Regions from separate parts of the Parafrankia discariae genome, predicted to be linked through region 4. Evidence: riboswitches for the same ligand, from Rfam matches in the RefSeq annotation. Region 4 holds a riboswitch; each other region holds the start of a gene.
What was found. A riboswitch is a leader RNA that binds a small molecule or an ion and turns the genes downstream of it on or off. The one in region 4 is predicted to bind cyclic di-AMP.
Positions count from the first base shown of each region.

Region 1: another riboswitch for cyclic di-AMP. It lies ahead of B056_RS0133415 (transglycosylase family protein); the one in region 4 lies ahead of B056_RS0103305 (transglycosylase family protein).
Region 2: another riboswitch for cyclic di-AMP. It lies ahead of B056_RS0126855 (C40 family peptidase); the one in region 4 lies ahead of B056_RS0103305 (transglycosylase family protein).
Region 3: another riboswitch for cyclic di-AMP. It lies ahead of B056_RS0115985 (peptidoglycan-binding protein); the one in region 4 lies ahead of B056_RS0103305 (transglycosylase family protein).

Region 1 covers NZ_KB891285.1:44,836-52,244, forward strand. Annotated here, with positions in the region: gene B056_RS0133400 (adenylosuccinate synthase) at 1-1,241, opposite strand, end outside; gene B056_RS0133405 (DUF3151 domain-containing protein) at 1,330-1,758, opposite strand; gene B056_RS0133410 (transglycosylase family protein) at 2,476-3,219, opposite strand; gene B056_RS0133415 (transglycosylase family protein) at 4,532-5,215, opposite strand; cyclic di-AMP (ydaO/yuaA leader) riboswitch at 5,221-5,440, opposite strand; gene fbaA (class II fructose-bisphosphate aldolase) at 6,695-7,409, opposite strand, start outside.
Region 2 covers NZ_KB891248.1:19,957-27,365, reverse strand. Annotated here, with positions in the region: gene B056_RS0126865 (BlaI/MecI/CopY family transcriptional regulator) at 1-15, shown strand, start outside; gene B056_RS0126860 (M56 family metallopeptidase) at 12-941, shown strand; gene B056_RS0126855 (C40 family peptidase) at 1,103-2,074, opposite strand; cyclic di-AMP (ydaO/yuaA leader) riboswitch at 2,206-2,403, opposite strand; gene B056_RS0126850 (DUF305 domain-containing protein) at 2,912-3,523, opposite strand; gene B056_RS0126845 (heavy metal translocating P-type ATPase) at 4,439-6,832, opposite strand; gene B056_RS0126840 (urease accessory protein UreH domain-containing protein) at 7,208-7,409, shown strand, end outside.
Region 3 covers NZ_KB891216.1:20,597-28,005, forward strand. Annotated here, with positions in the region: gene B056_RS0115980 (serine hydroxymethyltransferase) at 1-1,233, shown strand, start outside; cyclic di-AMP (ydaO/yuaA leader) riboswitch at 1,661-1,828, shown strand; gene B056_RS0115985 (peptidoglycan-binding protein) at 2,109-2,876, shown strand; gene mce (methylmalonyl-CoA epimerase) at 3,022-3,447, shown strand; gene B056_RS0115995 (LppP/LprE family lipoprotein) at 3,575-4,147, opposite strand; gene B056_RS0116000 (DUF5134 domain-containing protein) at 4,297-4,932, opposite strand; gene B056_RS0116005 (hypothetical protein) at 4,947-5,180, opposite strand; gene B056_RS0116010 (response regulator transcription factor) at 5,315-5,971, opposite strand; gene B056_RS0116015 (hypothetical protein) at 6,083-7,409, shown strand, end outside.
Region 4 covers NZ_KB891103.1:282,186-289,594, forward strand. Annotated here, with positions in the region: gene ppc (phosphoenolpyruvate carboxylase) at 1-2,656, shown strand, start outside; gene B056_RS0103300 (MFS transporter) at 2,709-4,211, opposite strand; gene B056_RS0103305 (transglycosylase family protein) at 4,563-4,940, opposite strand; cyclic di-AMP (ydaO/yuaA leader) riboswitch at 4,952-5,129, opposite strand; gene B056_RS0103310 (SDR family NAD(P)-dependent oxidoreductase) at 5,500-6,363, opposite strand; gene B056_RS0103315 (sensor histidine kinase) at 6,463-7,409, opposite strand, start outside.

The sequences.
Region 1 (7,409 bases), on a different contig from region 4:
CCCACCCCGACCGCCGACACCGGGGCGCCCGCCATCTCCTCGATGGTCGCCACGTACGCCCGGGCGGCCTCGGGGAGATCGGCGAACCGGGTGATGCCCGAGATGTCCTCGTGCCAGCCGGGCAGCTCGACGTAGACCGGCTTCGCGTGGTGGAACTCCGTCTGCGTCATCGGCATCTCGTCGGTGCGCTGACCGTTGATCTCGTAGCCCACGCAGACCGGCACCTTGTCGAAGCCGGAAAGCACGTCGAGTTTGGTGAGGAAAAGGTCGGTGAGGCCGTTCACCCGGACCGCGTAACGCGCGATGACCGCGTCGAACCAACCGGTGCGCCGGGCCCGACCGGTGGTGACCCCGAATTCTCCGCCGATGCGGCGCAGTTCCTCGCCGACCTTGTCGTCCAGCTCGGTCGGGAACGGGCCGGCGCCGACCCGGGTGGTGTAGGCCTTGATGATCCCGATCACCCGGTTGATGCGGGTGGGGCCGATGCCGGCGCCGGTCGCGGCGTAGCCGGCGGTCGGGTTCGAGGAGGTCACGAACGGATACGTGCCGTGGTCGACGTCGAGCAGGGTGCCCTGCGAGCCCTCGAGGAGGACCACCTTGCCCTCGCGCAGGGCGGTGTCCAGGAGCAGGCCGGTGTCGGCGATGTGCGGGGTCAGCCGCTCGGCGTAGGCGGCGTACTCCTCGACGACCTCGTCGACCTCGATGCGCCGCCGGTTGTAGACCTTGGTCAGGACCTGGTTCTTCTCCCGCAGGGCCAGCTCCAGCTTCTGCCGGAAGATGCCGGGGTCGAGCAGGTCCTGCACCCGGATGCCGGTGCGGGCGACCTTGTCCCCGTAGGCGGGGCCGATGCCGCGGCCGGTCGTGCCGATCCGGGCCTTGCCCAGGTACCGCTCGGTGACCCGGTCCAGGGCCCGGTGGTGCGGCATGATCAGATGGGCGTCCGCGCTGATGAGCAGGCGGGAGACGTCGACTCCGCGGGCCTGCAGGCCGTCCATCTCGGCCAGCAGCACACCCGGGTCGATCACGACGCCGTTACCGATCACGGGAACGCAGTCGGTGCGGAGTACACCGGACGGAATCAGGTGCAGAGCGTAACTCTCCGCACCGATCACCACCGTGTGTCCCGCGTTGTTGCCACCCTGGTAGCGGACGACGTAGTCGACGGCGCCGCCCAGGAGGTCGGTCGCCTTTCCTTTTCCCTCGTCGCCCCACTGGGCGCCGATGAGGACTAGTGCGGGCACCGGGCGAGGTTACTAGGGATATGGGCCCGTCGTGGTCCGTCCGCCAGACCTCGCGGGCCGGCGGCGGCGTTGCGTGGCCGGATGGGGGCTATGCGAGACCGAGTTCCGCGGCCGCGGCCGGGTCGCTGTCGGTGAGGAACTGCCGGCACCGGGCCGCTTCCTCGTCATCGTTGATCGCGGCCGCGGCGCGGGAGAGCGCGGCCAGCGCGCGCAGGAAGCCGCGGTTCGGCTCGTGGGACCACGGGACCGGCCCGTGCCCCTTCCAACCGGACCGACGGAGCTGGTCCAGACCCCGGTGGTACCCGGTCCGCGCGTAGGCGTACGCCTCCACCGGGCGCCCGGCGCTCAGCGCGCCCTCGGCGAGGGCCGCCCAGCCGAGGCTGATGGCCGGGAACCGGGCGGCGACCGAGTCCGGCGTGTCGCCGGCGCGCAGCGCGTCCGCGGCCACCGCGTCGGAGGGCAGCAGCGTGGGCGGCGGGCCCGACAGGAGGTTCTGGTTCGCGGGCGGTGTCGTCATGACCTCATCCTGCCTGAACATCACCTGACGGCGGCCGGCCCGTCGGCGTCGCGCCGGCGCTATACCGCACCGCCCCCGCACCGCCCCCGCACCGCCCCCGCGACCGGCATCCGACCGGCGCCGCGTCGGCACCGATCCGACTTCTTCTGTGTCGGCGGATTTCGTCCGTAGTCGATCTGTTGTTCGTCGGATTTCTGCTTGCTGGCAATCGAGGGTCGGGCGGACCAGGACGCGGGCATGGAGGCGAGATCGGGACCAGTTCAGGACCACGGCGCCCTCGGGCAACCTCGTGCCAACGAGGCATAGCCCGACCTGCCAGACGGTCATGAGGATCCGGGGCCCGGCCTACGGGGGACGCCCGGCCGCCGCTGGCCCGGCGCCATCCGCGGTCTCGGCGGGTGGCGACGGCGGTGTCAGGAGGCTGCGCCGGGTATGGCCATGCCGTGCCCGGCGCCCGGCCCGGCCGCCAGCCGCTGACGGCGCTGTCAGCCGCTGGGCGCGAGGTGCGGATGCGGGGGCGCGGGCGCCGTCGGCCGTGCCGCCAGCCGGCTGACGGCGCTGTCAGCCGCGCTGGGGCGGTGTCGACGGAGCGAGGACGCTGGCGGCCGTCTCAGGGCGCGCGACAGCTGTCGGTGTTGTCAGTCGCCGGCGGCGTCAGTCACCGGCGTTGGCAGTTGCCGCAGCGCCCGTCGGGGCCGCCGACGTCGGCGGCCGCTGTCAGCCACTGACCGTGGCGCTCCACAGGTTCTGGCCGACCACGCCCGGCTGACCGTCGCTCACCCGGGTGAGGTACGAGTAGAGCGCGGCGATCCCCTGCGATTCCGGGCCGAACTTGCCGTCGACGGTCAGGACGAACCTGCGGTCGCGCATCTCCGCCTGCCAGACGAAGGCGTCCGCGCGCACGTCGTCGCTCATACCGACGTTCAGTGCCTCGCCGCCGAACCGGCCGGCGACCTCCGAACGGGCGCGCTCGAGGGTCATGGGCGGCTCGGCCGGTGTCAGGGCCTGGGCGATCACGTCGCCGCCGGCACCGGACGACTCCGGCGCGGGGCCGTTCCGGGTGAGGCCGAGCTTGCCGGTGCAGCCGGGCCAGGGTGACCAGCCGCGGCTGTCGTACAGCTTGTACGCGGCCTCGTCCTGCATCGCGGGCGGAGCCTGGTCGGGTCGGCCGGGGTAGCCCAGGCCCGTCCAGGTGCGCTGGTCGAACTGGTAGGCACCGTAGAAGCCGTTGCCGGTGTTGATGGCGTAGTTGCCGCCCGACTCGCACTTGCGGAGCTTCGCGAAGTCGTCGGCGGTCGCCGCTCCCGCGGGAGCCGCGGTCACCGCGAGCCCGGTGCCGACCAGCGCCGTGACGGCGCCGGTGGTGCGCAGGACCCGAGTCGCGGTGGACGGTCCCTGGGTCGCTCGGTGCCTTCCGCCACGGCCATTGGAACGGGCGGGAACACGATCATGCGATCGCATCAGAATCCTTCCCGTCGCCTACGGGGTGAGCTGTCGGGTTCGGGCTGGAAGTTGCCCGGCCGGCGCCGCTGGCCCGGAGCCCGTCCTCGCGGATCGGTGCTCCCGGCCGGATGTCTCGCCGGCTTAACCCCTAGGACGCCGGGGGCGTCCGGATGGTGGGTCCCCCGCTCCTGCCCGATGTTGTCCGTGCTCGTTCCGGCCATGAGGACGGGGGCAGGACTCGGCGTCCGTCCGCATGACCTCGCCCGGGGAGGCGAGTGGGCGGAACTGTAGCGAGATCTAGCTAGACGGCGCAAATTCGGGCGGCCGGTGGGGGATGCGAAAGGACCACATCGGAGCTACCCGAATGGGCTGTTTGCCGAGTGACGTAGCCGATCGTGACGAGAAGCACTGAGTCGGACAACGCTACCGCCAGGCCGGGGACGGCCGTCCGCCGGGGTGGGTCGGGCCGCGTGCCGTCGGGTCCCGCCGGCTCCGCAAAAGTACGTTAGTAGTTTTTTTGTAGTTTTTCTATAGAGAATTACATTCTGTGTATTTAAGGTAACCAGTTAGAGATTGATGGCCGAGTGGCGGCTGAGGGGTTGTGGCCCGGGGGCACGGGGCGCGGCGGAGGGAGGTCCTGCGCGGGCGACGGGTCGGGCTGGCCGTCCGTGGCGGGCGTGTCCCGCTCTGTGCGGGGACACGCCCGCCCGCCGGGATCACCGGCGTGGACGGCTCCTCCTCCGGCCGGGGCCGGAGGAGATCGTGCGGCGGGCTCGACGTGGCCGGGTCGGCGGTGGGTCGCGTGCCGCGCGGATCGTTGGGGCGATCCACGCACCGCCCCGCCCGCCCGGCGGGGTCCGCGCCGGGCGGGCGGGTCCTGCGGTCCTGGCACGGCGGCTCTTCGCTGCCGACGAACCGGGTGACGGAAACCTCCGCGGAGGGGACCCGTCGCGGCGGGATGTCGACCTCGTGCTGGTGGGGGTCTCGCGGATGCGACAGCACGTGGTCAGCCGCGAGTGGGATCGCCGCGGACACCGGCCGGGCGAAGGTGGAGAACGGATGATTCGCGGGCGTCGGTTCGAGGGCCTGAGTCCATGGAGGGGATGGCTCACCGCGACGGGCGCGGGTGGGATGCCTCATCCGGGGGAAGGACGCCCTGCGAAGGGGGCTCGACCGGGGCGTGGAGGCCACCGTGACCGGACGGCGGCGCGGGGCGGCGCCGTCAGGAGGGTGCGGTGGTTCGGTTCAGCCAGCGGGGGGAGCGGTCGCCGCGTGCGGCGGTAGCCGTCAGCCGGCCCGGCTGGTGACCGAGTGCGCCGGTCGGCGTCGGTCAGCCGAAGGTGGCTGCCCAGGTCTGTGGACCCAGGACGCCGTCCACCAGGAGGCCGCGTGCGGCCTGGAAGTCACGCGCCGCGGCCGCGGACAGTGGTCCGTAGCTGCCGTCGGCCGTGAGGGGGTAGCCGAGGGAGTTCATCTTGGTCTGCCAGGCGCGGACCTCGGCGCTGACCTGATTGACCATGGACGCGGTGTACGCCCGGGTAAGGCCCGGGATGCCCGCGGCGACGGGCTGGGCGACCAGCGAGGTGCGCTCGGCCGCCCTGGACGCCTGGATGCCGGCGCCTGATGACGACGCCCCGGGTAGGAGCTGGTCGGAGCCCATTCCGCTCCCGCAGACCGGCCACTGGCCGAACCCGGAACGGAGTGCGAGTTGCAGTGCCGCTGCGTCCTGCACGGCGGGCGGAGCCGTGTGTGGCAGCCCCGAGTAGCCGAGGCTGCGCCAGGTGCCTGACGAGAACTGGTAAGCGCCATAGTAGCCGTTACCGGTGTTCGTCGTGTAGTTCCCGCCGGACTCGCATTGCCGCAGACCTTCCCAGGTCGTGGCGGCGTTGGCCGGTTGGCTCAGGGCGAGTGTACCGCCGACCGCCGCGGCGATGACGGGGACGGAGACGAGAGTGCGGGCCCGGCTGCGGGTACTGCTGCGGCGTTGTCGGCCACTGGTACGTGCGTCGGACATGCGTGAGTTTTCCTTCCCCACGCCTGCGAGGTGAGCTGTCGGGTTCGGGCAGGGAAAAGCCCGGCCGCCAAGTCAGGAACTCCGGAAATCCTGTGCCTTCGGCAACGGAGGACAATTTTCCTCCTCGTGTCGTCGGCGTTAGCGGCTTCACCCCAAGGTCCCCAGAATCGGCGACCGGGTATTGGTTCCCCCGCTCCTGCCATCGGGTTTCTGTTTCCAACGGATGGGGGCAGGGATTCGGCGTGCCACCCGTCGGGTGCCCGGCCTGTCTCCGGGCACGGCGAAGACCATAACCACGCCGTCGGGCCGAACGACAAGCACTGAATGCCTCAGGTGAAAAAGAGCACACCGTCCGTTGGCTGCTTGAGGTTTGATCACGGTGCTGGTAGCGCGCGCGCACGCGCGCTCATTAACTTGGTGACCGTGTCGCGGAGGGTGGTTCGTGCCGACAAATCACACTGGTGAAAGATCGTTACCGTTGGGTGTGCTGTCGGCAATCGAGCCGAATATGCGGGAAGGCTACCCGCGTCCGGCCAGGGTGCCATCAAGCGGCTAGAAAATTCATATCCTCGTGCCGATCCCGACTCGGATGCCGTGATGTGTGAGAAACCTAACCGTAACTATGAGTTAACTTGTAGGGATGCTTCTGTGACCGGTTGTCGGGTCGCGGTGTCCCGCGGGGTCGGGTCGGTACGTCCCGTTCGCCCCCGAGGTTGATCTTGTTTGAGCCGGGTCCGTGCGTGTCTCTCACCCGTGATCGGACGATCGCGTGGGCTGTCTGGTGCCTCTGCGCGTGCCCCGAAGTAGCCCTCTTCGGGTGGGAATCCGGGCCGGCGCGCGCCCCTGGGCGGATCGGTGCGCGGAGCGGCGCGTTAAGACACGTCGGAGCCCACATGGGTGCCGTGTCAGAGGTGAGAGCCGCTGGGTCCGTACGTGTGGTCTCAGCAGGTGCCACCTGATCCGTCACCGGTGAGAGGCTCGGGGGGACCGTGGGCTTCGTGGTGTCCGGGACGGATATGGCCGCCGAGACGGCGCCGACCGCCCGCACGATCTTCAGGAGGCCTCGCCGGGCGGGCGACGCCTCACCTCGACGGGTGCGGTTCCGCCTCGGATGAAGAGGGGAGGAAGCACACCCCGTCCTCATGTCGGCGTCAGGTGCTTGTTTGGGCACTCTGCGTCGCAGATAGCTTCTCGTGTCCCTCTGGTCGCTCCGCGTTCCTGGTGGTGTCGGAGGTCCGAAGGGCGCCGGCCGTCCCGGGTGGTTCGGCCCGCCGGGACGGCCGGCCCGCCCGACCGGCGGTGTGTGGCCCGGCGGGTACTGCTTGTCCCGGAGCGATCTCGTCCTGTCCTGGAGGAATCTCATTCGGGCGCGCGGCGGCCGGGGGAGTCACGACATGGGAGTACTCCCGGGGACAGATGTCCCCGGGAGGGAGAAGAGCCGATCAGGTGACCGCCGGGCCTCGAACCGGGCGGAGCGGGTCAGACCCCGATCGACCGGCCGGCGGACCGCAGGTCGTCACAGGCCTGGGCGACCCGGGCGGCCATGGCGGTTTCGGCGGCCTTGCCGTAGGTGCGCGGGTCGTAGGCCTTCTTGTTCCCGACCTCACCGTCCACCTTGAGGACACCGTCGTAGTTGCGGAGCATGTGGTCGACGATCGGCCGGGTGAACGCGTACTGGGTGTCGGTGTCCACGTTCATCTTGATGACGCCGTAGTCGAGTGTTTCGCGGATCTCGGCGAGGTCCGACCCGCTGCCGCCGTGGAAGACCAGGTTGAACGGCTTCGCGTCGGCGGGCAGGCCGAGCTTCTCGGCCACGTGCTGCTGACCCTCGCGCAGGATCGAGGGCCGGAGCTTCACGTTCCCCGGCTTGTACACGCCGTGCACGTTGCCGAAGGTCGCGGCCAGCATGTAGCTGCCCTTTTCTCCGGTGCCGAGAACCTCGGCGGTGCGGAACATGTCACCGGGGGTGGTGTAGAGCTTCTCGTCGATGGCACCGACGACGCCGTCCTCCTCACCGCCGACGACACCGATTTCGACTTCCAGCACGATGCGCGCCGCGCGACAGTCGGCGAGCAGCTCGTCGGCAATCTTGAGATTCTCCTCGAGCTCCACCGCCGAGCCGTCCCACATGTGGGACTGGAAAAGCGGGTCGCGGCCCTGCGCCACCCGGTCCCTCGAAATCGCGATCAGCGGT
Region 2 (7,409 bases), on a different contig from region 4:
GAACCCGCATCATGATCTTCGGTGTTCTCGTGGTGTACGCGGCCGTCGTCTCCTGCGGCCTGCCCTGTTTCCTCCGCGACGCTTCCTGGTCCTCCCGTGCGCCGCGGCTCGCCGTCGCCATGTGGCTGGCAGCAATGATCTCCGTGGTGTCCGTGGCGGCGCTGGCCGCCATGCTGCTGTTCCTACCGCTGCATGCGATCGGGGACATCCTGGTCCTGCTCGTCCAGTGGTGTGGGTGGGGCGACCACAGTCTGACGGTCTCCACCCGGTGGACGATTCCACGCACTGCCGGCGTCGTTGTGGGCGTCGCCGCAGCGCTCCGTCTCCTTCATGTCGCCGCCGCCGTCGCCGTCGCCGGCCGGCGGTCGCGTGTCCGTCACCGGCACGACGTCCGTCTGCTCGGGCGTTTCCATCCCGCGCTATCGATCTACATCCTGGATCATGCTGATCGCAGTGCGTTCTGCCTGCCGGGCCGCAGCGGCGGCGTCGTCATCACCGAAGGGGCGTTGCGGGCCCTGCGGCCCAGCGAACTTGACGCCGTCATCGCCCACGAGCGCGCCCATCTCGCCGGCAGGCACCACCTCATCCTCACCGCGACAGCGGTCCTGGCCAGGGCGTTCCCGCTCGTGCCGCTCTTCGGGACAGGACACGAGGAGCTACGCCGACTCGTCGAACTCACCGCGGACGACAGCGCGGCCCGGCGCAGTGCGCCCCAAGTCGTCGCCGAAGCCGTGCTGAGGCTAGCCGCCCCCCCGGCTCCCGTGCTGGGCATGGCGAACACCGCCGTACGGCAACGGGTCCTGCGCCTGCTGACCGCGGATCCGCCCCTGTCCCGCCCCGCTGTCGTCGGCCGGGGTCTCATCGTCGCCGTGCTGCTACTCCTGCCACTCGTTGTGACGACAGTTCCCGCTCTCAGCGATCTGGGATATCACTGCGTCTGATCGTCTCGCTGCGCCCGCCGGTCACCGACCCCCGCTACAACGACCACCGACACCTCGACGCCGAAGCCACCGCCCCGGTCACCTGCGACCCGTGACACGGGCAACCATGGCACGGGCGGCCACGAGCACCGCCCGGGGCCTCACTGGCCGGTGGATCCGGCTCAGGTCACCCGACCGACCAGGTAGGAGTCCGCCCAGATGGTCTGGAGCTTCACCACGTCACCGGTCCTCGGCGCGACCCACATCTTCCCACCGTCGGCGTAGATCCCCATGTGGTAGATCGCGCCGGGCTGGCCGAAGAAGATAAGATCGCCTGGCTGTTCGGAGCCCTGCGCGACCCTGGCTGTCGCCGCGTACTGCTGGTCGGTGGTCCGGGGAAGGGTCTTGCCGAGCTGCTTGTAGATGTACTGCACCAGGCCGGAGCAGTCGAAGCTGTATGGCCCTTCATCACCGTAGACGTAGGGCTTGCCAGCCTGCAGCGACGCCAGGTAGACAGCCTTCTCCCCCAGCGTGTTGGCCGGGATGTTGACGTTGACCGCCGGGGTCTCGACGTTCACAGCGCTGCGGGAGGCCTGCGCAGGTACCGGCGGCGGGGACGGGCGTACGTGCAGGGTCGCCTCGTTCTCGGAGCGGGCGGACTGGAGGGCATCCGTACCATCGAAGATCACCGTGACGTTCGTGGTGGTGAGGACACGCGCCGTGTAGGAAGCGAAGCCACGTTCGTCGGTGGTCAGGTGCAGAAAGGTCGCCCAGCCGGTGGGGAGCTTGACCTGCACCTTGATGAGCTGGTCGGCCAGCGGGGCACGGGTCTCCTCGTTGAACAGCGAGAAGCCGATGTTGACAGGTTCGTCCGCGTTGACGGTCACGTCGGGGTTCGTCACACGCAGGCCCACGTCGATCTTGGGCGACAGAGTCGGTGCGGAGATGTCCGTCGTGGCATCGATGACGGTGCCCGACGCGCCCTCTCCCGCTGTGCCCTGGATGGCGCCGTCGACTGCCGTCCGGGACCCGATCTGGGTCGCGAGTGTCAGTGACGTGGTGTTCGTGCCGTCGTCCAACGCCCTGTCCGGACTGGGCTCCGGGGCACATCCGGCGAGAGCCATGCCGGAGACCACGACAGTGCCGGTGGTCACCGCTGCGACGGCGCGAGCTCGGGCTCTGGCCCGGCTCGGCGCTGTGGGGACGGACGGCGCCCGATGGCGGCCACGTCCTTCCGGGTGACGTCTTTCTCCATCAAGCTGCGCACTCCGCGCAGGCACCATGGTGATCCTTCCCCTACGCCTGCGAGGTGAGCTGTCGGGTTCGGGCTGGGAGCCCGGCCGAACGCCCTGTACGCGTTCGGCTTCACCCCAAGGGCGTCGAAGGAGGCGACGCCCGGAGGAACGTGGTTCCCCCGCTCCTGCCCCAGATGCTCGTCGGAGGGGGTCACCGGACCGGGGGCAGGATTCGGCGTACGGTCCGATGCTGTGACAGATACACACACTACCTACTACGTGACATAGTAGCTAGCCATCGGATGATCTCGGAAGATCTTCGAGGGACGCCCCCATCACTCCAGCAAGATCCCTATTGGCCGACGGCGAAGTGCGCCCTCTTGAGGCGCCACCGATCACCCGGACCACCTCCGATAACGACCAAGAGCCTTCCCCGGCCCGCACGGTGCGGGCGCGCGGCAGCGGCTCAGTGCACTGCATTCGGACATCGCCGACCCTTCCCGAAGCTCGCCTTCTACTACGAGACATAGTTTTCGGGATGAGGGAGCGTCTCGATACCGACTTCTCCATCACCGAGAGACACTGATCGTCGAAGCTGGTGGCCGTCGGCCCCATGCCACGCACCGGATCGGCTGTCTCGTCGGCAGGTCCTTCGCTGTGGCCCGATGTTCGCCCTTGTCGTGCCGAGTGCCGTATCTGGGATCCACGTTGCCCTGGGGTGCCGGCGACGTGCCGGCACCCCAGGGCCCTGTTCGGCTATCCGGTACCGAGCAGGCCCTTCATGGTCTCGATCTCTGTGGTCTGCGTGGACTCGATCGTCCCGGCCAGGGCCACGGCGTCGGGGAACTGCCCGTCTCGCTGTTCGGTGCGCGCCATCTCGATCGCGCCCCCGTGATGCTGGATCATCATCTCCAGGAATTTGCGGTCGAAGTCCGGCCCGGACGCCCCCTGGAGGGCGGCCATGTCGTCCGCCGACATCATTCCCATGTCGCCGGTGCCGTGGCCGCCGCCGTGGCCGCCGGTGCCGGGCATGGCGGTGGGTTCGCCCCAGGCCTCAAGCCAGCCGGTCATCGTCTCGATCTCCGGTGCCTGCGCGGCCCCGATCTGCTGGGCTAGCGTGAGCACCGCCGGGTTGGCGGCTCGCCCGGGTGCCAGCTCCGCCATCTCCACGGCCTGCTGGTGGTGCGGGATCATCATCTGGGCGAACATCACGTCCGCGGCGTTGTGGTCGCTGGCACTGGCAGCGCTGCCGCTTCCTGTGGGCGTGGACGAAGGTGTTGTCGGGGTGCCGTCGCCCCCGCACGCCGCAAGCGTGGCTGTCAGGGCCAGCGCTACGGCCGCGAGCCCAAAATGGTGTCTTCTTCGCACGAGTCGTCCTCGATGTCGGATTGCCAACGGAACTGAGACCGGAGCCGTCAAGCACGCCGACAGGTGTGCTTGAGGTCCGACGCCGTTCCGCTCACAGCCGCCACACACAGTAGACAGACAAATCGGTCACGGGCCGAGGCGGCGGCGTCCGCGGTGGGTCACCACACGTCCCGGCGAGGGAGGAAACATGAGAGGAGGTGGGTAAGGCTGCCAGGTCGTACTGTTCGCCGCTGTGAGGAACCGGTTCGGGGTCGTCACGGAACACCGCCGAACAGAGCATGCCCTGGTGGCCGTGGTCCTCACCCGCGGGCTGGTGCGGGTGGGACCAGCCCTGGTGAACATCATGACTGGAGTCCTCGACGCAGAGTGGCGAGGTGGACGCATGCACCTGCGCGGCCAGGCCGGCGTGCATCACCAGCAGTCCGAGCAAGACGGCCGACACGAGCGTGAGCCGGGCCCAGAGCGCCCCGTGTCGTGCCGGTGCCTCGCAGCGCGTCACGTCACCCTCTCCCGCTTCCTCGCCCGGATCCTACTACGCAAGCTAGTTTCTTCCGCCGTGGCAGTTCCTCCGCGAGGGCATGCGAGGCGCCGCCCGGGGAGTGGACAGCAGCCCCTTTTCCCGCTCGTAAGTATCGAAGGCGTTCCGACTGAGGGCCACGACAGGCCGTGTGTGCGGCGGTACTCCGATAGACAACTACTATGCACCGTAGTGTTGGTTCGACTCGGAGTTCGACGGCCGAGCCAGTACCGGGGAGCGGAGTCCGTCCCGCGCCGACCCCGATCACCCGAAGCGGTTCGCCTACCCCGGGCAACGTCGCCGCCTGTGCCGGGCCGGACCATGAGTTCGTGAACCGGTTCGAGCAGGTCGACATCCTGGTGTGCGGTGTCGACGTCGGCGGTCACGTCGCCGCGGCGCTAAACCGAGGCCGGCTCTGTCAACGTGTGCGGCAGCTTCTGCCGTTTGAGTAGCAGGGCGTTCACTGCGACCAGGAAGCTGGACCCGGACATGGTCAGCGCGGCGATCTCGGGTCGTAGCGTGAGCCCGACGAGGGGCTCGAAGACGCCGGCGGCGATCGGCAACGCGACCGTGTTGTAGCCGACGGCCCAGGCCAGGTTCTGGCGCATCTTGCGGACGGTGGCCCGGCCGATGAGCAGCGCGGCGGGCACGTCGAGCGGGTCGGAGCGCATGAGCACGACGTCCGCGGTCTCGATGGCGACGTCGGTGCCGGCGCCGATCGCGATGCCGAGGTCGGCCTGGGCCAGTGCTGGGGCGTCGTTGACGCCGTCGCCGACCATCGCCACCCGCCGGCCGCCCGCCTGCAACCGGGCGACCTCGGTGGCCTTGTCGCCGGGCAGGACCTCGGCGATCACCGTGTCGATGCCGAGTTCCTTCGCGATCCGCTGCGCCGTAACCGTGTTGTCGCCCGTGAGCATCACGACCTCGACGCCCGCATCGTGCAGGGCGGCGACCGCCGCCGCGGCGGTCGGCCGCGGCGTGTCGGCGAGACCGACGAGGCCGGCTATCCGCCCGTCGACCGCCACCAGCACGGCCGTGCGCCCTTCGGCCGCGAGGGCATCCAGCCGGTGGGCGGCGTCGCCGAGCGCGACACCCTCGGCCCGCATCAGCCGGCCGTTGCCGACCGCGACCCGATGCCCGTCGACAGTGGCCACCGCACCCTGCCCCGGCGCGTTGCGGAACGCCTCCGCGGGTCGTCGGGGCACGCCGCGCGCGTCGGCATGGCGGGCGACCGCCGCCGCGAGCGGATGCTCGGACTCCCGCTCGACCGCAGCGACCAGCGGCAGCAGGTCCTCCTCGGGGAAGCCGAGTGTCTCGATGCCGGTGACCTCGGGCTCGCCCTTCGTCAGGGTGCCGGTCTTGTCCAGGACGACCGCGGTGACACCGGCGGCGGTCTCCAGCGCGGTCGCGTTCTTGAACAGGATGCCCCGGCCGGCGCCCAGTCCGGTACCGACCATGATCGCTGTAGGGGTGGCCAGGCCGAGGGCGTCCGGGCAGGTGATGACGACGACGGTGATCGCGAACAGCACCGCCTCCCGCGCCGGCCGGTCGGTGGCGAGCAGCCACACCAGCAGCGTGGCGAGCCCGCCCGCGAGGGCCACCAGGACAAGCCAGAACGCGGCCCGGTCGGCGAGCCGCTGGCCGGGAGCGTGGCTGTTCTGCGCCTCCTGGACCAGGGAGACGATCTGCGCCAGGGCGGTGTCGGCGCCGACCTTCGTCGCCCGGACCCGCAGGGCACCGGTGGTGTTGATGGTGGCACCGGTCACCTCGGAACCGGGCGCCTTGTAGACGGGCAGGCTCTCGCCGGTGACCATCGACTCGTCGATGTCGGACTCGCCGTCGACGACGACGCCGTCGACCGGGATCCTGCCGCCCGGCCGGACCAGCAGCAGGTTCCCGACGATCACCTGCGCGGTCGGCACCTCGACGGGTTCGCCGTCCCGCAGCACCAGTGCCTTCTCCGGGGCCAGCTCCAGCAACGCGCGGATCGCGTCGTTGGCGCCGCCGCGGGCCCGCATCTCGAACCAGTGGCCCAGCAAGACGAAGGCGGCGAGCACGGAGGCCGCCTCGTAGAAGACCTCGCCGCCGCCGGTGAGGGTGACGACCAGGGAGTACGTCCAGCCGGTACCGATCGCGACGGCGACGAGGACCATCATGTCCAGGGTCCGCGCACGCAGCGCTCTGAACGCCCCGTCGAAGAAGATCCACGACGCCCAGAAGATCACTGGCAGGCTCAGGAGCAGCTGGAACACGTCGTCGCGCAGCCCGAGCGGGGCAGGAACGTCGAAGCTGAGCACGTCCCTGCCGATCGCCGACCACAGCAGGATCGGGACCGAGAAGATCACAGCCACCAGGAAGCGGTGGCGCATGTCCGCGACCATCGCGGCCATCGACAGGCCTTCGTGCCCGCCATGGCCCATCGCCTCGTGCCCGGAGGTGGCCGCGGTCCGGGGCCCTCCTGGTTCGTGGCCGTCATGCCGATCCGGCGGTTCGTGCAGGGCGTGCGCCTGCCGCCCCGGTTCGGCGAGGGGATCACAGATGTGCGCCGGAACGGACAGCCCGTCGCAGTGGTAGCCGCAGTCGCGAATCCAGCCCGCCAGCTGCGCCGCCGAGGTCTGTGCCGGGTCGAACCGGACCAGCGCGGTCTGTGCCACCGGGTTCGCGGCCACCTCGACCACCCCGGGGCGTCGCCCCAGCACGGCCTCCACACGCGCCTTCTCCGCCGCCCACCGCAGCCCGGAGACCTCCAGAACCACAGTCGAGATCCGACCGTCGTGCACCTGTGAAGACATGACCGGCTCCTCCCGCACACGACCACGCCGGGTCAGGCTCGCGGTCCGACCCGGGACCATACACCTACCCCCAGGGGGTATAGGTGCATGAGCGCGCGGGAGCGCACGTCCACACCAGCTTCGCCACCTACTAAGACCCGTAGTACATCTCGCACGTAAGGATGCCCCGCCCGAGTCGTTAATAGCGCGCAGGGCAGCGCAACCGGTCACCGTCGACCCTATTTCCTACTACAGGCAGTAGTGGTTTAGCGTGACCTCCGGCCACTCACGCCGGACTGCGCGCGGATCTTGCCCCGGTCGCGCGTTCCCTTCGGCATGCAGGGGCAGGAAGGGGTCCCGTCCTTCCGTACCCTCGTCCGCCATCGCGGAGGTTCGGTGAATCTGGCAACTGTCCTCGTGACCGGCCTGTTCGCGGGTGGGGTGTCCTGCGCCGCGGTGCAGGGTGGACTGCTCACCGGGCTGATCACCCGGCAGCGGGCCGCGGCGGCGGAGCCGGCGCGGCTGCCCGGCGGCACCCCCGTCCGAGGCCGCCACTCCGCCCGTGTCCAACGTGCGCGGTCCGATTCCGAGGCGCGGT
Region 3 (7,409 bases), on a different contig from region 4:
GCCGCCGACCCCGAGATCGGCGGCCTCGTCGAGGCCGAGGCCCGGCGCCAGTACGAGAAGATCCGCCTGATCGCGTCCGAGAACTACGTCTCCACCGCGGTGCTGGAGGCGTCCGGCTCGGTGCTGACGAACAAGTACTCCGAGGGCTACCCCGGCAAGCGCTACTACGAGGGTCAGCAGGTCATCGACCCGATCGAGACGCTGGCGATCGACCGGGCGAAGTCGCTGTTCGGCGTCGAGCACGCGAACGTCCAGCCGTACTCCGGGTCCCCCGCCAACCTCGCGGTCTACCTGGCCTTCCTGCAGCCCGGCGACCCGGTGATGGGCATGGGCCTGCCCTCGGGCGGCCACCTTACCCACGGCTGGACGGTGTCGGCGACCGGCCGCTGGTTCCGCGGGGTCCGCTACGGGGTCCGCCAGGACACCGGGCGGGTCGACCTGGACGAGGTCCGCGACCTCGCCCTCGAACACCGACCGAAGGTGATCTTCTGCGGTGGGACGGCGATCCCCCGCACCATCGACTTCCCCGGGTTCGCGGCGATCGCCCGCGAGATCGACGCCGTGCTCGTCGCGGACATCTCCCACATCGCCGGGCTGATCGCCGGTGGCGCCCACCCGTCGCCGGTCGGGCACGCTCCCGTCATCACGACCACCACGCACAAGACGCTGCGCGGCCCGCGCGGCGCCATGATCATGTCGGACGGCACGCACGCCGCGGCGCTGGACAAGGCTGTTTTCCCCGGCCTCCAGGGCGGCCCGCACAACCACACCACCGCCGCCGTCGCGGTCGCTCTTCGGGAGGCCGCGACACCGGATTTCCGGGAGTACGCGCACCGGGTCGTCGCGAATGCGAAGGCGCTCGCCGAGGCGCTTTCCGGGCGCGGCTTCGACCTCATCACCGGCGGCACCGACAACCATCTCATTCTCATTGACCTGACGAGCCGCGGAGTCGCCGGAAAGCCGGCCGCGAAGGCGCTCGACCGGGCCGGTATCGAGCTGAACTACAACACGGTTCCCTTCGACCCGCGCAAGCCGTTCGACCCGTCCGGGGTGCGCCTGGGAACCGCCGCGATCACGACCCGCGGGCTGCGCCCGGAGCAGATGCCCGCCCTCGCCGCCTGGATCGACGAGGCCGTCAAGGCCGCCGGTGACGCGGACGAGGCGACCATCGAGCGGATCTCGGGCGAGGTCAGGGACCTCATGTCGGCCTACCCGATGCCCGGCTGGGTCTGACCGACCGGCCGGTGGCACCGGTCGGCGGCACCGCCCACCGGCCCGCACCAGCACAGCAGACACACAGGCACATCCTCGGCCCGGGCGCCCACGCAGACGCCCGGGCCGAGGCGTGCCCGGACCCGCTCCTCCCACTCCCCCACCGCCCCCACCGCGCCACTCCCCGCCGTGCCACTCCCCGCCGTGCCGGTCGCCGTCCGCGCCGGGTGCGACGACGTCCGGACGGAGACCCGCTCCGCAGCGTCGCCGGTTACTGAACGGAGTGTCTCAATCTCGAATCTGTGTGCGCATCGTGACAAGGGTGCGCCGTCAGAACAGGAAAATTAGTACTTGCGACTACCCTTAGTAGTTCGTTACGGTGTCCTGGCTCGCAGCAAGCGACGGGCCGTACGCCGAGTTCTGCCCTAGGCCCGTCGTCCCCTCCTAGCGATCAACAGGGCAGAAGCGGGGGAACCACGTTCCTCCGGACGGCCACCCACGCACCGGCGGCCGTCCTCGGGGTGAAGTCGAACGCGCCGTGAACACGCTGGCGCGCCCGACCGGGCTTCCCGGCCCGAACCCGACAGCTAACCTCGCAGGCGTACGGGAAGGATCACCGTCGTGTACGCACGCATGTCTGGATCATCCAGGCGGGCCTTTCACCCGTCCCTCGGGCAGCCGCCGTGGCCGCACAGTGCCCGCATCCCGGGGTTGACGCAGGAAATCTAGACCCACCCAGGTCCGGAATACTTTTACGCCGACAGAACGCCGGCGCACTGAACCATGCTTCCCTCGCCGGGCGAATCGTTGCCGTAACTTTTTGATCCGTATACGGATCAATTCCCCATCCGGACATTCAGAAGCTCTGTTCTTCAAAGCAGAAACGAGATTCTTAGATGTCGCATGGAAAGCACCGCCTGTCCAGCCGTCCGAACACCTCCGCACGGCGGCGCGGGCGTGGGCGCGCCGCCGTGGTCACCGCGGCGAGCGTCATCGGCGCGTCAGCGGGCCTGATGTTCACCGCGGGACCGGCGAGCGCGGCCACCGTCTCCGACGTCACCATCGCGCAGGCGGCGCAGAACGCGGGCCTGCCCTCCTGCCGCGGGATTCCGCTGAGCACCTGGGTCGCGGTCGCGCTGGCCGAGTCGGGCGGCAACACGACGGCCCACGCGACGGTGGGTGAGGACTCCCGCGGCCTCTGGCAGATCAACATGCGCGCGCACGCGAGCTGGGTCGGCAGCCGCGACCTCTACGACCCGAACGTGAACGCCTGGGCCGCGCGGCAGGTGTGCGCCAGCCAGGGCATCGGCGCCTGGAGCGCCTACAAGAACGGCATGCACGTGAAGTACCTGTCCCGTGGCGCCGCGGCGGCCGCCGCGGTGAGCGGCGGCGCCGCCCGGACGATCTCGACCGTCGCGCCGGCCGCGGCGAGCGCGCCGGCACCGGCGACCGCCAGCTCGGGCTACATGCGGCTCGGGGTCGCCGGCGTCCGCTGGGACGTGGCGCTGGTGCAGAAGCGGCTCGCCGACATCGGCTACCCGATCACCATCGACGGCCGGTTCGGTCCGCAGACCAACCACATGGTCGTCGACTTCCAGAAGAAGAACGGTCTCGTCCCGGACGGCGTCGTGGGCCCGCTGACCCACGACAAGCTGTTCGGCTGATCCGCGCCGGGCGTGGCCGACACGCCCGACCGGACCGGCCCGGCGCTTCGGTGGACCGCCGGGCCGGTTCCGGGCAGGCTCGGAGGTTGGCCCACCAGGCAGGACGCGACCAGGGCCGACCGTCCACGACGCAGGAGCGATTTTTGTGCTGACCAGGATCGACCATGTCGGAATCGCCGTCGCCTCGCTGGAGGAGGCCATCCCCCGGTATGAGGCGGCGTTCGGCCTGAAGGTCGCGCATCAGGAGACGAACGAGGCGCAGGGCGTGCGCGAGGCGATGCTGCTGGTGCACGACGGCGACACGGGCGGTTCCTACGTCCAGCTACTGGAACCGGTGCGCCCGGACAGCCCGGTCGGCAAGTTCCTGACGAAGAAGGGCCCCGGCATCCACCACATCGCCTACGGGGTGGCGGACATCGACGCGGCGCTGGCGGCGCTCACCGTCACCGGGTTCGACCTGGTCAACAAGACCCCGGTGCACGGGACGTCCGGCAGCCGGATCGCGTTCATGCACCCGAAGGGCCTCGGCGGGGTGCTCACCGAGCTGGTCGAGGCGGCCGAGGGCCACTGATCCGCGGATCGGTGGCTCCGCCGGATCGGCGGGTGCGCCGATCCGGCGGGCGTGTGAACCCGCCGGATCGGCGGTGTGACCACCGCGGCCGGGTCCCGGGTTCAGCCCCGGGACCCGGCGTCGGTGGTCAGCGGCGGCTCTCGGCGGCGGACCACTGGCTGGTCGGGATCGGGTCGAGCGGCACGACCGCCGAGCCGTTCCACCGGAACCGTACGGTCGCCGCGCCCGCGCTCGGGCAGCACATCGGGTCCGCCGGACGGTACAGGTCGTACTGCAGCGCCACCACCTCGCTGGTCGACCACACCCACCGCACGCCCGCGCCGGCGACGGCGTCCGTCCCGACGAACCGGCCGCGGTGGAAGAGGAACGCCTGCTGCGGATGGCCGTCCACCGAGGTGGCGAGCCGGCCGACGATCACGCTGAGATTGTGGGTGGGCTCGTAACCGTCGGTGGTGATCGGTATGTAGCCACGGCCGCGGACCAGGCTCGCGGCCTCCGCCAGGCTCAGCGAACCGGCCGCGCCGGCCGAGCCCCCCGAACCGGCCGAGCCCCCCGAACCGGCCGAGCTCACCGCGGCCCCCGATGTGGCGGGTGGGGACGATGGCACCGTGGTCGGCGCGGCGGACGCGGACAGCGACGACGCCACCCCGCCCAACATGACCGCGGCGGCAAGCACGGAGATGAACACGACTCGACGCATGGCGACCGCCCCCTCTTTGGGCCTCGTGTCTGCCGGCCGGATATCTGCCGACCGGCCGACCGTAGGCGCACTTCGGGCCCGCCGCCTGCTCCGTGAGCGGAATGCGCGGTTTCGGAGCAGGTCACCCCGGGGGGTACGGGAGCGGGAGATCAGGTACGGGCGAGGAGCATCAGGATCATTCCCCCCGACATGACGAGTCGGGAGCCACGCGGGACGACCGGCTCCGGGAAGATCCCGATCAGTCGGGCCGCCAGCTCACGCACGGGCGGGCGGGCCGGCGGCGCGGCGAACCGGCGCGCCGGCAGGCCGGCCAGCGCCACCAGGGCCGCCCCGCCGAAGACGACGACGCACCAGACGCCGATCGCCCCGTCGGTGCGCAGCGGCCACCCGGCGACACTGGCCGCCCCGGACATGCACGCCATCGCGGCCGCCTCGACGACGAGAAGCGCACAGCAGGACCACATGCCCGGCGCGCTGCACCGGGGGTGGGCGACGAGCCCGACCAGCAGGGCCACCGTCAGCGCCAGGTACAGGGCGAGGAACGGCCAGGAGCCGACGAGCCGGCCGGGGCCGGTGAACATGACCGCCATCCCCGCCGCGACCAGCACGTGCCCGCCCTCGATCCAGCCGTCCACTGCGGACGCGTGCGTATGCGGCCCGCCCGCCGCCACCGGGCGACGGAACAGGGCCCGCATCCGCCACAGGTGGATCACCGCGACGAGGATGGAGGCCACGCCGGCGGCGAGGGCCAGCGGACCGGCCAGCGGAACCAGGCCCGCGGCCACCGGGTGGCGGTGGGTCACCCCCCAGCGGCGAGCTCGGCGGCCACCAGGGAGCTGATGCGGCCCGCCCGGGCCTCGTCGACGATGACTTCCAGCTGTTCGATGCTCATCTGGATCCGCTGGCCGAAGTCGTCGGTGAGGACGACCCGGCGGTCGGCCGCGGCGTCATGGTCGATGTAGAGCTCCGGGCAGCCGCAGCTGCACTTCCCGCAGAACGTGATGACGCGATTCAGGGCGTCCGACCCGCTCATGGCACCTCGCACGACGACGGTAAGATCATCTGAGTGTAAGCGGTCGAGCCCGCCGAGCCGACCGAATCCGCCCACCATCACGCCGCCGGCCGGGCGGCGCGGCGGAGCCGCCACGTCGCCCGGCCGGGGCCGGCTCAGCCGTGGCGCGCGGCGTCCGCCCAGGCCAGCACGGCGAGCACCCGGCGGTTCTCGGTGGGCTCCGGGCGCAGCTCCAGCTTGGCGAAGATGCTCGCGATGTGGGATTCGACCGTCTTCGGGCTCAGGTGCACCCGCTGGGCGATCCCACTGTTCGACAGGCCCTGGGCCATCAGTTCGAGGATGCGACGCTCACGCTCCGACAGCCCGCTCAGGCGCTGCGACTGCGGGTAGCCGGCGAGCAGCCGCGCGGCGATGTGCGAGTCGATGACCGGCTGCCCCTCGCAGAGCCGCTCGAGGGTGTCCTTCAGGGCCTGCCGGTTGGTGATGTTGTCCTTGCGCATGTAGCCGATACCGGCGGCGCCGCCGGCGAACAGGTCGGCGGCGAACGGGTCGTCGTCGTGCGCGGTGACCACCAGCACGCCCATCGACGGATGCGCCCGCCGCAGCGCACGGGCGGTCAGCAGCCCCTCGTTCGTCCTGGTGGGGGGCATCCGCATGTCGACGATCGCGACGTCGGGCGGGGCGTCCCGCACGACGGCGAGCAGTTCCGTCCCGGTCGGCACGGAGGCGGTGACCTCCACCCCGATCGTCGCCAGCAGGACGCTGAGCGCCTCCCGGATGAGCCCACTGTCCTCGGCGATCGCAACACGCACACCGGATCTTCTCACGCTCCCCGGACGGCCCTGTCACACACCGGGATAACCCGCGCCAGTTCCGGGGGACATCCGGTAGGAACCGCGCGATCACTCGGGTAGACCTGACGGATGCCGGTCGGCTCCGGGCGTTCCGCGACGGCGCGGCTCGCCGCCTCGACGACGGCCACGACGCTGCTCGTGGCCGCGGCGGCCGTTGCCGCCGGCTGGCCGTACTGGGCGGACCACCCCCTCGCCGCCGTCCCGAACGTCGGCGTGGCGGTGGCACTGGTCGTGGCCGGCCTGCTGCTGTGCGGTGACCCGGCGTCGTGGCGGTGCGGGGCGCTGCTGGCCCTCGGCGGCCTGTGCTGTCCGCTCACCTGGCTGATGAGCTGGGACACCGGGCCGCTGCCGCTGATCGCCGTCCTCGGTCAGTCCGCCTACTGGATGGTCTACGCCTGGGGGCTGCTGCTCTACCCGGGGAACACCCTGCGCGGCCGGGCCGACCGGTGGTGGGTCACGGCCACGGCGGTGATCCTGCTGGGCGGGCAGGCGCTGACGGTCGTCATCTCCCGGCCGTCCTGGAACGGGTTCACCGACGGCGTGCTGTGGCCCGCGCCGCTGCTGGTCGGCCGGGGCCGTTTCGAGGCGGTGCTGGACGTCCTGCTGGTGCTCTACGTGCTGGTCCCGGCCGCGTTCGTGCTGCTGGCGGTCGTCCGGATCCGGGCGGCGCGCGGCCTGGAGCGGATGGTCGCCGGCCCGGTGCTGCTCTCGGCGGGCTTCGTGGCGCTGGTCGCCGCGGTGACCTACCCGGGCCTGATGGCCGAGCCGGAGCTGGGCCGCATCGAGGACGCGGTCGCGCTGCAGGGGGCCGCCTCGATCGTCGCCCCCGTCGTGCTGCTCGCCGTCGGCGCCCACCGCCGGCTGCTGCTGGCGACGACCGCCGACCGGCTCGGGCGGGAGATCGGGTCACCGACGCCGGCCTCGGTGCGGGCGGCGCTGCGGACCGTGCTGCGCGACCCGACCCTCGAGGTCTACTACCGACAGCCGGACACGGAGGTGTTCGTGGATCTGCACGGCCGGGTGGTGGAGCTCCCCCCGGAGGACCACCGGGGGGAACGGGAGGACCGGGGGAGGCGGGAGGACCGGTCGGGCCCGGGGCGGCGCTGGTACGTCCCGGTGCGGCCGGTGGCCGGCGCCCCGGGGAGCGTCCCGGGCCCGGTCGCGGTCCTGAGCGTCGATCCCGTCCTGCGCCGCCACCGGCCGCAGGTGGCGGCGGCGGTGGTGGCGGCGGCCACGGTGCTGGAGCAGGCGCGGGCGCAGAGCCGCCTGCGCGCGCAGCTCGTCCGCCTGGGCGAGACGCGCCGGCGGGCCGCGCGCGTCCAGGCCCGCGAGTGGGCGCTCGTCGGGCGGGAGCTGGACGACGGCGTCCGCCGGCGCCTGGCCGAGCTCGCCGCGG
Region 4 (7,409 bases):
GCAGGCGAGCCTGCTGGCCCGCGCGTTCACCGCCTACTTCCAGCTCGCGAACATCACCGAACAGCTGCACCGGGCCCGGGAGATCTCCGACCGCCCGCGCGGCCGGCTGCGCGACCTCGCCGACCGCATCGCCGAGGCGGTGGAGCGGGGGTCCGTCGACCCGGACCTGCCGGCCGAGGTCATGCGGCGCCTGCAGCTGCGCCCGGTCTTCACCGCGCATCCCACCGAGGCCAGCCGCCGGTCCGTCCTGGACACGCTGCGCGGCATCGCCGACCTGCTCGACGCCACCGACGACCCGCGCCGCCCCGGCGCCGACGACGAGCGGCTGGGCCGCCGCCTCGCCGAGCTGGTGGACGTCCTCTGGCAGACCGACGAGCTGCGGGTGGAGCGGCCGAAGCCCACGGACGAGGCACGCTCGGCCGCGTACTACCTCGCCTCGATCGCCACCGAGGTCCTGCCCGACCTGCTGGAGGAACTCGACACCGCGTTCGCCGGGATCGGGGTCGAGCTGCCGGTGACCGCCCGTCCGCTGGCCTTCGGCTCGTGGGCCGGCGGCGACCGCGACGGCAACCCGAACGTCACCCCGGAGGTCACTCTGGAGGTCCTCAACCTCCAGTACGAGTTCGGTATCCGGGTCCTCACCGCCCTCGTCGACCGGCTGGTCCGGGAGCTGACGGCGTCCACCCGGGTGGTCGGGGAGGTCAGCGCCGACCTGCTCGCCGCGCTGGCCGCGGACCGCGCCGCGCTGCCCGAGGTGTACGACCGCTTCATCCGGCTCAACGCCGAGGAGCCGTACCGGCTCAAGTGCAGCTACATCCTGGCGCGGCTGGCCGGCACCCGGGCCCGGCTGGCCGCCGGCGCGCCGCACGTCCCCGGCAAGGACTACCTGCGGCCCACCGACCTGGTGGACGAGCTGGAGCTCATGCGGGTCTCCCTCGCCGCGAGCCACGGCGAGCTCGTCGCGAACGGCCCGCTGCGACGCGTCATCCGCACGGCGAGCGCCATCGGTCTCTCGCTGGCCACCCTCGACATCCGCGAGCACGCCGACGCCCACCACGCCGCCCTCGGCGCGATCTACGACCAGCTCGCCGAGCTGGACGTCCCCTACCGCGACCTGGACCGGCCGGCCCGGCTCGCGCTGCTGTCGGCCGAGCTGGCGGGGCGCCGGCCGCTGCTCGGCGCCGTCCCGCCGCGGCTGCCCGAGCGGGTGGCGCGCACCCTCGAACTGCTCACCACGGTGCGCCACGCGCTGGACCAGTACGGCGACGGCGTCATCGAGAGCTACATCGTCTCGATGACCCGCGACGCCGACGACATCCTGGCCGTCGCCGTGCTCGCCCGCGAGGCCGGCCTGGTCGGCCTCGGCCGGCCACCGGGGACGTCCGGCGGCCCGGGAGGCGGCCCGGAACGGGACGGGCCCACGGTGCCGGCGGGGACGGCGGTACCAGCGGGGACGGCGGTGCCGGTGGTCGCGTGGGCGCGGATCGGGTTCGTGCCGCTGTTCGAGACCGTGGCCGAGCTGCGCGCCGCGGGGACGCTGCTCGACCGGCTGCTCACCGACCCGTCCTACCGGGCGCTCGTCGCGGCCCGCGGCGACGTGCAGGAGGTCATGCTCGGCTACTCGGACTCGTCCAAGGACGCCGGCATCACCGCGTCCCAGTGGGAGATCCACAAGGCCCAGCGCGAGCTGCGGGACACCGCCCGCGCGCACGGGGTCGTGCTGCGGCTCTTCCACGGCCGCGGCGGATCGGTCGGCCGCGGCGGCGGCCCCTCCGGCGAGGCGATCCTCGCCCAGCCGTTCGGCACCCTGGACGGGCCGATCAAGGTCACCGAGCAGGGCGAGGTGATCTCGGACAAGTACACCCTGCCGCAGCTGGCCCGGCAGAACCTGGAGATCACCCTGTCGGCGGTGGTGGAGGCGTCCATCCTGCACCGCACCTCCCGGCTCCCCGGACAGGCGATCGCCGGCTGGAACGAGACCATGACCGCGGTCGCGGACGCGGCCCAGGGCGCCTACCGCTCGCTCGTCGCCGACCCGGCCCTGGTCCCGTTCTTCCTGGCGGCCACGCCGGTGGAGGAACTCGGCAACCTCAACATCGGCTCCCGCCCGGCGCGGCGCCCCGGCGGCTCCGGGGGGCTGGCGGACCTGCGGGCCATCCCCTGGGTGTTCGGCTGGACCCAGGCCCGGATCATCCTGCCCGGCTGGTTCGGGGTCGGCTCCGGGCTGGCGGCGGCCCGCGAGGCCGGCGCGGGCGGGGAGCTGGCCGAGATGTACCGCTCCTGGCACTTCTTCCGGACGTTCCTCGGCAACGTCCAGATGACCCTGGCGAAGTCGGACCTGGCGATCGCCCAGCGCTACGTCTCGGCGCTGGTCGACCCGGTCACGGCCGGGCTGTTCGACGTCATCCGGGACGAGCACGAGCGGACGGTGCGGGAGGTGCTGGCCGTCACCGGGCAGGCCGGCCTGCTCGAGACGGCGCCGGTGCTGCGCCACACCCTGCTCGTCCGGGACGCCTACCTGGCCCCGCTGCACGCGCTGCAGGTCTCCCTGCTGGCCCGCACCCGGGCGGCCGGCGACACCGCCGACCCCCAGCTGCGCCGCGGCCTCCTGCTGACCATCAACGGCATAGCCGCCGGCCTGCGCAACACCGGCTGACCCGCCGCCCCGCACGACCCGCCGCCCCGGCTGGCCCGCCGACCCGTCCGGCCTACCGCCCCGCCGGATCGGGCTGGGCGCCGGCCCGCGGGACGGCGGCCTGTTCGGGGGCGGGGGTGGCCATGAGCCGGGCTCTGGTCTGGTCGGCGGTGCGCCTGGCCCAGGTGCCCGTCGTCGCGAAGCCCAGGGCCAGGACGGTGCCGCAGGCCGCGACCACCGCCCACCAGGCCGCCGGGCTGGTGGGATCGATCCCGGCCACCGAGCCGCCGGCGACGGCCCCGACGGCCCCGGCCGTCGCGGTCACGGCCGCGACGGAGCCGATCACGGCCACGCCCAGCGACTGGCCGATCTGGCGGCTCGTCGAGGCGACCGCCGCCGCGACCCCGGCCTGCGCGAGCGGCATCCCGGAGACGGCCGTGTTGGTGATCGGCGCGTTCACCAGGCCGAAGCCCACCCCGAACAGGAGGTAGGCGACCACCAGGGCGGCGACGGAGGTCCGCGCGGACAGGTCCGTCATCGCCGCGCTGCCGGCGGTCAGGGCGACACCCGCGGCGAGCAGCGACGGCCGCGGGCCGAACCGGCCCACCGCCCGTCCGGACAGCGGTGCGGCCACCAGGGTGGCCAGTGCCATCGGCAGGGTCAGCAGGCCGGCGTGCAACGCCGAGTACCCGCGGACATCCTGCAGGTAGATCGTGTTGAGGAAGAGGAAGCCGGCGAGGGCGCCGAACGCGCACACCGCGATCGCCGTCGCGCCGGAGAAGGGCACGCTGCGGAAGAAACGGACGTCCAACAGCGGCTCGGTGCGCCGCGACTCGTAGCCGACCAGCAGCGCCGCCGCGGCCATCGCCACCGCGAGCAGGACGAGCGTGCCGGCGGACGTCCAGCCGGCCTCGGGCGCCTCGATGATCGAGTAGGTGAGGGTGGCGAGAACGGCGATCACCAGGAGCTGCCCGACGGGGTCCAGGCGGCGCGGGCTCGGCGCGCGGGACTCCGGGACGAACCGGCGGGTGAGTACCAGCGCGACGAGCCCGACCGGGATGTTGATCAGGAAGATCGCCCGCCAGCTCACCGTCTCGACGAGGATGCCGCCGAGCACCGGGCCGAGCGCCATGCTGATCCCGATCACCGCCCCCCAGACACCGATGGCGCGGGCCCGCTCCCGGGGATCGGTGAACGTGTTGGTGATGATGGACATCGCCACCGGATTCAGCATCGAGCCGCCGACGGCCTGCAGCATTCGGAAGGCCACCAGCCAGCCGAGCCCGGGGGCGAGGCTGCACAGCAGCGATCCGGCGGTGAACAGGACCAGCCCGGTCTGGAAGATCCGGCGGCGGCCGAGCCGGTCACCGGTCGAACCGCCGAGCATGAGCAGGCTGGCCAGCACGAGGGTGTAGCTGTCGATCGTCCATTGCAGGCCGGCCGGTGAGGCCCCGAGATCTCGACGCAGCGCCGGCAGGGCCACGTTCACGATGGTGTTGTCGAGGCCCACGATCAGCAGGCTCATGCAGCAGACCGCCAGGACGGCGAGCCTGCGCCGACTGGTCGGCTCGGCCATTGACAGCCCCACCTCTCCGGCCGCCGCCGACTCGGCCGCCAGTGCGCCAGCGGACGACTGCTCAGCGTACGGCAGCCACCTGGCCGGCCGCCCGGTCAGTGGCGAAGACCTCCCCCGGAAGGCGCCATCACGATCAAATGCTCCGTGCTGATTCATTTCTGTGGGCCAAGGGCGCGATCATTTAACGGTGAGACGCCGGCGGCCCGGGTGTCAGTGCTGACACCCGGGCCGCCGATCGCGTTCCGCGGACCATCTTCTGCGCTCGGCCAGGGATCAGCCAGGAATCAGCCAGGTTGGTCCGTCACCTGGCCGCCCCGTTCGACGGGCCGCGTCAGAGCCCTGGGGGCCGGGTCAGATCTTGTGGCCCCAGCAGCTCTTCGAGGAGTACCACGGGCTGGTTCCCTGCTGCGCGTACAGGATGTGCGCGCGCTTCCACTGCTCGGCCACGCTCGCGTTCTGCGGGAGGCCCTGCCCACCGACACCGTGCCAGGTGCCCGGCAGGAACTGGAACAGGCCGCCCGCGCCGATCGAGTTGACCGCGTGGGGGTTACCGCCGGACTCGCAGGGCACAACCGCGCTCAGGAAACGGTGTGCGTCCGGACGACCCGCGGCACTGGCGGGCTGTGACATCGCGATTCCGCCGCCGATCGTGGCGGCGAGCAGCGGAGCTACCAGCAGCGCGCGGCCGCGGCGGATGGAACGACTGGTTTTACGAGCACGCGAAGCCATAACGGACAAAGTGATGCCCCTCCCCACGCCTGCGAAGTTAGCTGTCGGGTTCGGGCTGGGATTTACCCGGCCGCACTGTGCGGCTTCACCCCGAGGACGCCGGTGATCGACGCCCGAAGGTTGGTTCCCCCGCTCCCGCCCTGATGTTTGTTGTTCACCGGGCGGGGCAGGATTCGGCGTGACGCCCGGTGCGCGCTTTCCTGAACGAAAGCACGGCGCAGACGTTACACACAACGGACCAACAATTGCCAAGGGTCTGTGACGAGCGCCACACAACCCGGTGGACCATTGAAGATCCTCCGTGGGCGGCGTATCACGCGCGCAGGCGCGTTCCTTCTTACTGGGCAGCCAATTACCGTGACCGCCCCGCCACCGGGACCGAGCACGATGTCGCGTAGCGTGGACGACGCACTCACCTCGGTGCGGGAATTCGGCTCACCGCCCGGGAAGAAGTTGCGCGAGCAGCAAGTTGAAATCGGTCCCGGCGGCGGTCCGAGAACCACCCGGACCAGTCGACAGGCCCCCGATCCGGGCAAGTGGCGATCTCGTCCGTCCTGGGTCAGATCTCCGGATCCGGCTGGGGCGCCACGGAAGCCGGCCGGGGAACCTCGACCTCGGGCGCCGACGACGGAACCGCGGGAACCGGCGGCAGGGCTTCGGGAACCGGCAGCGGCACGACTCCGTGGTGCGCGGTCAGGCCCCCGTCGGCGACCAGCGCCGTCCCGGTGATGTAGGACGACTCGGTGCCGGCCAGGAACCAGACGGCCGAGGCCAGCTCACCCGGCCGCCCCCAGCGCCCCAGCGGAATCCGCCGGCTCACCGCCGCGGCGGACGCCGGATCGGCCCGGTGGCGCGCGGTCAGCGCCGTCTCGGTCAGGCCGGGGGCGACGGCGTTCACCCGGATGTTCTGGGCGGCGTGGTCGAGCGCCGCGGCCCGCACCATGTTGATCACAGCCGCCTTGGACGCGTTGTACGCCCAGTTCCCCGGTTCCCCCTGTAGCCCGCCGCTGGAGGCGGTCACGACGATCGAGCCACCGCCGCCGGCCCGGAGGACGGGAACCACCGAGCGGATCCCGATCGCGACACCCCGCACGTTGACGGCGAGAATCCGGTCCAGCCGGTCGATCGCGCCCGGGGCCTCCCACGGCAGCGTCGCGCCGATCCCGGCGTTGAGCACCGCCGCGTCCAGCCGCCCGAAGCTCACGAGCGCCAGCTCCGCCATGGCGGCCCCGGTCTCCTCGACCGAGACGTCCCCGACCATCGGGACGATCCGCGCCCCCGCCCGATCCCGGGGCAGCTCCGCCAGGCCCGCCTCGTCGACGTCCACCGCGATCACGCCGAACCCCCGCGCGGCGAACAGCTCCACGCACGCCCGCCCGATCCCGGACGCGGCTCCGGTGACGACGACCGCCGAGGTGACCACGCGTCCTCCACGAGCTCCGAGAGATCCCAATGGCCCGCCCGGCCGGCCGGGCGGGCCGGGATCAGCCTGGCGGATCGGGGTGAACGGAGCCGAGCCGGCTCATGACGAAGAGGGAGCGGAATCGGAGCGGGGCAGGATCAGCCGGAACGTGGCGCCGCCGCCCGGTGTCGGCCGGTGCTCCACCCGGCCGCCGTGCGCGGCGGCGACGGCCTCGACGATGGACAGGCCCAGCCCCGTCCCGCCGGCGTCACGGGAGCGGCCGGCGTCGGCCCGGTAGAACCGCTCGAAGACGTGGTCGACGGCGTCGGCGGGGACACCGGGCCCGTGGTCGATCACCGAGACGACGACGGTCTCGGCGGTGGCCGCGACCGCGGCGTCGGTTGTGGTCATGGCGTCGGCGTCGGTGTCGTCCCGGCCGGCGGTGAGGGAGATCGCGGCCTCGGGCGGGGTGTGGACGAGCGCGTTGCGGACGAGGTTCCCGACGGCCTGGCGCAGGCGCCCCTCGTCCCCTGCCACCTCCAGGATCGGCGGGACGTCGACCTCGATCGTCCGTCCCGGGCTGACGGCACGGGCGTCGGCGGCGAGGTCCCGGAGCACGGCGGCCAGATCGACGGGCCCGCGCCCGAGGTCGGGCTGCTGGTCGAGGCGGGCGAGCAGCAGCAGGTCGTCGACCAGCTCGCTCATCCGGGCCGACTCCTCCTCGATGCGCCGCAGGACCATCGCCAGGTCCTCGGGCCGGCTCGCCGCTCCCCGGCGGAACATCTCGGCGTAGCCGCGGATCGACGTCAGCGGCGTGCGCAGTTCATGGCTGGCGTCCCCGACGAAGCGCCGCAGGCGGCGCTCGGAGGCCTCTCGGGCCCGGAACGAAGCCTCGATCTCGGTGAGCATCGTGTTGAAGGCCAGCCCGAGCCGTCCGACCTCGGTGCGGCGGTCCGTGTCGGTGACCCGTCGCGTCAGATCGCCGTCCGCGATCATGCCCGCGGTGTGCTCGATCCGGGCCAGCGGGCGCAGGCCGAGGCGGATGATGACGTAGGCCAGCACGGCCA